DNA from 2 places in the Streptomyces sp. NPDC030820 genome. Region 1 is predicted to be linked to the other one. Evidence: riboswitches for the same ligand, from Rfam matches in the RefSeq annotation. Region 1 holds a riboswitch; the other holds the start of a gene.
The links. Region 1 has a riboswitch for S-adenosylmethionine ahead of thrC (threonine synthase). Riboswitches for the same ligand answer to the same signal wherever they lie in the genome.
Positions count from the first base shown of each region.

Region 1 (3,396 bases):
GTCGGAGTGCACGCTCGCGTCGATGTCGAGCATCCGCACCCGCTGCCCGCCGGTGTCCTCGTCCGGCAGCAGCCCGCCGCCCGCACGGCGTACGGCCTCCCGGTCCCCGTCGCCGAGCGCCGAGCACACCCACAGCGAGTCCGCGTCCGATCCGATGGCCGACAGCCCCGAGACCAGCCCGCCGCCGCCCCGCTTGGCGCGCAGCGAGCCGGCCCCCTCGTCGTCCACCGTGTACGAAACCGGGCCGCGGTTGGACGCGACCAGTACCTGAGCCTTCTCGGCAGCACCCTGCGTGGAAGCCATGGTCCTCAACCTAGCCCGGCCCGGAAACGCTCAAACGTACGGCCACGCCGGGTGTCGCGGCCGTATACCAACTCAGGCCACCCGGCGCTCGGCGTACTCGGCGATCTCCACCATCGGCGGCCGTTCCTCGGTGTCCACCGAGTAGGTGCGCGGCTCGAAGCCGTCCTCGCCCCGCTCGAACTGGGTGAGGGCGGGACGGATCAGATGGCCGCGGGCCAGCCTCAGCTGGGCCGTACGGTAGATCGCCGCGGCCATCCGGCCCAGCGCCTGCCCGTCCTGGTGGCGGTGCTTGCGCACGCCCACGTCCACCTGTGCCAGCGCGTCGAGACCCACCAGGTGCAGGGCGTCCACCAGCATGCCCAGCTCCACGCCGTACCCGACCGGGAACGGCAGCTGTTCCAGCAGCGAGCGCCGGGCCGCGTACTCGCCGCCCAGCGGCTGTACGAATCCGGCGAGCTGCGGCCAGTGCATGTTCAGCAGCGGGCGGGCCATCAGCTCGGTGACCCGGCCGCCCTGGCCGGCCGTTCCGGCGAGCGGACGGTCGTACATCGCCTTGACCAGGTCCACGTCCGGCTCGGTGAGCAGCGGGCCGACGATCCCGGTGACGAAGTCGGGGGAGAACTCCTTCAGGTCCGCGTCGACGAAACAGACGATGTCCCCACTGGTCACCAGCAGGGAGCGCCACAGCACCTCACCCTTTCCGGGGACGGCGGGGATGCGCGGCAGGATCTCGTCCCGGTGAACGACCCGGGCGCCCGCGGCGGCGGCGACCTCGGAGGTGCGGTCGGTGGAGCCGGAGTCGACCACCACGATCTCGTCGACGAGCGGGACCCGCTCCACCAGGTCGTGGCGGATGATCGCGACGATGTCGCCGACGGTCTCCTCCTCGTTGAGCGCGGGCAGCACGACGGACACCGACTGGCCCGTACGCTGCTTGGCGGCCAAGATCTTGTGCAGGGGGCGATCGGTCACGGACCAGGAGCGGGTGCTCAGCCAGCGCTCGACTTCTTCCAGCACGGTCGGCGGCTCCTCACTGTTGTCTCGCGGTTCGGACGACTCTCTCAACTGTCTTGGCCTTCGGTTACAGTCTTGAACAACGCTGGTGACCATCGCATGTCGGGGGTCAGCCAGGCGCTCACAACCGCATACCGCTCATCCAGAGGGGCAGAGGGACACGGCCCGATGAAGCCCCGGCAACCCCCCTGAGCCGCACTCGTTCACGCGAGGCTCCCGGCCAGGGAAGGTGCCAAATCCGTCTCACGGCGAGATGCGTCGTGAGGAAGATGAGGAGAAAGGGCCTCGCCTCCATGGCTGTGCAGACAGTTGCAAGCTCCACCGATTCCACCGTCGACCTCGGTCCCGCCGCGGCCCTGAGCTGTCGCGAGTGCGGTCACCGCGTCCCGCTCGGCCCGGTGTTCGCCTGCGAGGAGTGTTTCGGCCCGCTGGAGATCGCCTACGACTTCTCCGCCTACGACACCGAAGAGCTGCGCCGCCGGATCGAGTCCGGCCCCGCGAACATCTGGCGGTACGCGCCGCTGCTGCCGGTCCCGGCCGACGTGGCCGACAAGCCGAACCTGAACCCGGGCTGGACCAAGCTCGTCAAGGCCGACAACCTCGCCCGTGAACTCGGCGTCACCGGCGGCCTGTTCGTCAAGGACGACTCCGGCAACCCGACGCACTCCTTCAAGGACCGCGTGGTGGCCCAGGCCCTGGAGGCCGCCCGCGCCTTCGGCTTCACCACCCTGTCCTGCTCCTCCACCGGCAACCTCGCCGGTGCCGTCGGCGCCGCCGCCGCCCGGGCCGGCTTCCGCTCGTGCGTGTTCATCCCGCACGACCTGGAGCAGGGCAAGGTCGTCATGGCCGCGATCTACGGCGGTGACCTCGTCGGCATCGAGGGCAACTACGACGACGTGAACCGCTTCTGCTCCGAGCTGATCGGCGACCCGGCCGGCGAGGGCTGGGGCTTCGTCAACGTCAACCTGCGGCCGTACTACGCCGAGGGCTCCAAGACCCTCGCGTACGAGATCTGCGAGCAGCTCGGCTGGCGGCTGCCCGACCAGATCGTGGTCCCGATCGCCTCCGGCTCCCAGCTCACGAAGATCGACAAGGGTCTGCAGGAGCTGATCAAGCTGGGGCTCGTCGAGGACAAGCCGTACAAGATCTTCGGTGCGCAGGCCGAGGGCTGCTCGCCGGTGTCGACCGCCTTCAAGGCCGGCCACGACGTGGTCCGTCCCCAGAAGCCGAACACCATCGCCAAGTCCCTCGCCATCGGCAACCCGGCCGACGGCCCGTACGTCCTGGACATCGCGCGCCGCACGGGTGGTGCCGTGGAGGACGTGACGGACGAGGAAGTCGTCGACGCCATCAAGCTGCTGGCCCGCACGGAGGGCATCTTCGCGGAGACGGCGGGCGGTGTGACCGTCGGCGTCACCCGCAAGCTGATCAAGGACGGCGTCCTGGACCCGACGAAGACCACGGTGGTGCTCAACACCGGTGACGGCCTGAAGACCCTTGACGCGGTGGCCGGGACCGGCCTGACCGCCACCATCCGACCGACCCTGGACTCCTTCCGAGAGGCTGGCCTCGCATGAGCGTGACCGTTCGCATCCCCACCATCCTGCGCACCTACACCGGCGGGCAGGCCGAAGTGGCCGCCGAAGGTGCCACCCTCGCCGAGGTCATCGCCGACCTGGAGAAGAACCACACCGGCATCGCCGCGCGCGTGCTGGACGACCAGGGCAAGCTGCGCCGGTTCGTGAACGTCTACGTCAACGACGACGACGTGCGCTTCGAGCAGGGCCTGGAGACCGCGACCCCGGACGGCGCCGGTGTCTCCATCATTCCGGCCGTCGCCGGCGGCTGATCGTTACCTTGGGTAACTTCAGTTACGCATTGTTCATCGAATTGCCCCCTCCGTGAGAGAAGCGGAGGGGGCAATTCTGTGTGATTGAGCGCGGTAGAGTTGGGGAACACGCTCCCGGACCGCCGGTCGGGGACCCTGTATTGATGCCGCAGACCCGACAAGAAGTAGCCAAACTGCGCGGGTTCTATGCGGCTTTTGTGGCGGTTCATGGAGCCCGACTTGCCCTGAAG
Region 1 covers NZ_JBVIEB010000004.1:499,962-503,357, reverse strand. Annotated here, with positions in the region: gene ACZ418_RS14140 (alpha,alpha-trehalose-phosphate synthase (UDP-forming)) at 1-303, opposite strand, end outside; gene ACZ418_RS14135 (glucosyl-3-phosphoglycerate synthase) at 376-1,320, opposite strand; SAM riboswitch class I at 1,453-1,593, shown strand; gene thrC (threonine synthase) at 1,611-2,894, shown strand; gene ACZ418_RS14125 (MoaD/ThiS family protein) at 2,891-3,166, shown strand.

Region 2 (3,396 bases), on a different contig from region 1:
CTGGCGGCGATGGCGCTCTACCCGTTCATCGAGTCCTGGGTCACCGGCGACAAGCGCGAGCACCACATCCTGGACCGCCCGCGCAACGCGCCGACCCGTACCGGTCTGGGTGTCGCCTGGGTCACGATGTACATGATCACCCTGGTCGGCGGTGGCAACGACCTGTGGGCCACCCACTTCCACCTGTCGATCAACGCGGTCACCTGGTTCGTCCGGATCGGGTTCTTCGTCGGCCCGATCATCGCGTTCATCGTCACCAAGCGGATCTGCCTGGGTCTGCAGCGTCGCGACCGCGACAAGGTGCTGCACGGTCGCGAGACCGGCATCATCAAGCGGCTGCCGCACGGTGAGTTCATCGAGGTGCACGAGGCGCTCAGCCAGGAGCAGCTGCACACCCTCACGGCCCACCACCAGTACGTGCCGGCCGAGATCGGCCCGACGGTCGACGAGAACGGTGTCGAGCGCAAGGTGCCGGCCTCGGAGAAGCTCCGGGTGAAGCTGTCCAACGCCTACTACGGCGAGGACAACCAGATCCCGAAGCCGACCGTCGAGGAGTACAAGGAGATCACGAGCGGCCACGGCCACCACTGATCACCGCGTCGCCACGCCACGCTGAAGGGCCCCGTCCGGCTTACGGACGGGGCCCTTCGCCGTGCCCTGGGGTGGATAGGCTGGGATCACACTGTTCTCACGACACCAGGAGCGGCTGATGAGCGCTGTGACCCCCGCTGGAGGCGACACCGCGGCGGGCCGTTCCTGGCCCGAGGTACTGAACGCCCTGCTGGAGGGCCGGGACCAGAGCGCGGACGCCACGGCATGGGCGATGGACCGGATCATGCGCGGGGAGGCGACGGACGCGCAGATCGCGGGATTCGCCGTGGCCCTGCGCGCCAAGGGCGAGACGGTGGAGGAGATCACCGGGCTCGTCCGCGCGATGTACGCCCACGCGAACGTCATCGAGGTGCCGGGGGAGACCGTCGACATCGTCGGCACCGGTGGTGACGGCGCCAAGACGGTGAACATCTCCACGATGTCCTCGATCGTCGTCGCCGGCTCCGGCGCGAAGGTCGTCAAGCACGGCAACCGGGCGGCGTCCTCGGCGTCGGGCGCGTCGGACGTGCTGGAGAAGCTGGGCGTCAATCTGAACCTCCCGCTGGAACGGGTCCCGCAGGTCGCCGAGGAGGCCGGGATCACCTTCTGCTTCGCGGTGAAGTTCCACCCGGCGCTGCGCCATGTGGCCGCAGCCCGTGGCCAGTTGGGCATCCGTACGACCTTCAACGTCCTCGGTCCGCTGACCAATCCGGCCAGGGTCCGCGCCCAGGCCGTCGGCGTGGCGGATCTGCGGATGGCCCCGATCGTGGCCGGCGTCCTCGCCGAGCGAGGCAACTCCTCCCTGGTCTTCCGCGGCGACGACGGCCTGGACGAGCTGACGACGACCGCCACCTCGCGGGTGTGGGTCGTCCGGGACGGCAAGGTCACCGAGGAGACCTTCGACCCGAGGGACGTCGGCATCGACCTCGTCCCCGTGGAGGCCCTGCGCGGCGCGGACGCGTCGTACAACGCGGAGGTCGCCCGCCGGGTGCTCGACGGTGAGACGGGGGCCGTACGGGACGCGGTGCTGCTGAACTCGGCGGCGGCCCTCGTGGCCCTGCACCCGACGGACGCCCCGCTCGCCGACCAGCTGCGGGCCGGCATGGCCAAGGCGGCGGAGTCGATCGACTCGGGGGCGGCGAAGCGGACGCTGGAGCGGTGGGTGGCGGCGAGCAACGCCTAGCGGTCACCGACGGTCGTCCCGCAATCCGGACTCGGGTTGCGGGACGGCGATCATTTCCCGTACGTTCCTGTACCAGGTCATGAGTGACAGCCATTCGGCCCCGGCCGGCTGTCCGGCAACCCTCCGTCCGTGGCGGGGTGCCCCGGGTGAGGACCAGGCCGTAGGCAGCGAGGTCTACGGCAAGCGCGGACCCCTCGCGCGCTGCTGAGAGCGCGGGACCAGGGGTCCTGGTCATCGAGGGAGCCTTCCGTGAGCAAGCGAATGCGATAGGGCCGCCGAGCCCCGCCTCCGCACACCCTTTTCCTCTTCTTCACGTACGTCTTTTCTCGTACGTCCTCACGGGAGTTCACCCATGTCCGTCTTCACCGCTGCCTCCGACCAGTCCGTCTGCTCCCCGCTGCCCGTTCTGGGGCGGGATGTCACCGTCCCGCTCGTCACCGGCGGCGAGGTCACCTATGCGGCCCTCGACTACGCGGCCAGCGCCCCCGCCCTGCAGCGCGTCTGGGACGACGTGGCCGCCTACGCGCCGTACTACGGCAGCGTCCACCGTGGCGCCGGCTACCTCTCCCAGCTCTCCACCGACCTGTTCGAGAACGCCCGCCGGACGGTCGCCGAGTTCCTGGACTGCCGCCCCGACGACCAGCTGGTCTTCACCCGCTCCACCACCGACTCCCTGAACCTCCTGGCCCGCGCCCTCCCGGCCGACTGCCAGGTCTTCGTCTTCGAGACCGAGCACCACGCCTCCCTGCTGCCCTGGCAGGACGCCCGCGTCACCTACCTCAACGCCCCGCGCACCCCGCAGCAGGCCGTCGCGGCCTTGGAGCGGGCCCTGGCCGACCGCGACCCGTACGGCCCGGCCCTGGTCTGCGTCACCGGCGCCTCGAACGTCACCGGCGAGCTGTGGCCCGTACGGGAGCTGGCGGCGGCCGCCCACGCCCACGGCGCCCGGATCGTCCTGGACGCCGCCCAGCTGGCCCCCCACCACCCCGTGTCCGTCCGTGACCTGGACGTCGACTGGGTCGCCTTCTCGGGCCACAAGCTGTACGCCCCCTTCGGCTCCGGTGTCCTGGCCGGCCGCGCCGACTGGCTGCGCGCCGCCGAGCCCTACCTCGCGGGCGGGGGCGCCAGCCGCAAGGTGGCCCGGCGCCCGGACGGCGGCGTGGACGTGGAGTGGCACGAGAGCGCCGCCCGGCACGAAGCGGGGTCACCCAATGTGATCGGCGCCTACTCCATCGCGTCGGCCTGCAAGGCGCTCACCGAGGCCGGCTGGGACACCCTGGTCGCGCGCGAGCAGCACCTGATCGCCAGGGTCCGCGCGGGCCTGGCCGAGGTCCCCCAGGTGAGGGTGCTGTCCCTCTTCGGTGACGACGCCCCGCGCGTCGGCGTGATCTCCTTCGTCGTCGAGGGCTGGAACAGCTCCCACTTCGCCGCGGCCCTGTCCGCCGAGTACGGCATCGGCGTCCGCGACGGCCTCTTCTGCGCCCACCCCCTGGTCCGCACCCTCCTGGGCAGCGACCCCCAGACCCAGGGCGAATGCGGCGCCCCCGAGGCCGCGCCGGGCGAGAAGTCCCTCAACGCCATCCGCGTGAGCTTCGGCGCGGGCACCCCGGACGAGCACGTCG
Region 2 covers NZ_JBVIEB010000029.1:26,296-29,691, reverse strand. Annotated here, with positions in the region: gene qcrB (cytochrome bc1 complex cytochrome b subunit) at 1-591, shown strand, start outside; gene trpD (anthranilate phosphoribosyltransferase) at 710-1,774, shown strand; SAM riboswitch class IV at 1,850-1,966, shown strand; gene ACZ418_RS42165 (aminotransferase class V-fold PLP-dependent enzyme) at 2,127-3,396, shown strand, end outside.
Region 2: it holds a riboswitch for S-adenosylmethionine, as region 1 does, so the genes downstream of both, ACZ418_RS42165 (aminotransferase class V-fold PLP-dependent enzyme) here and thrC (threonine synthase) in region 1, are expected to answer to the same signal.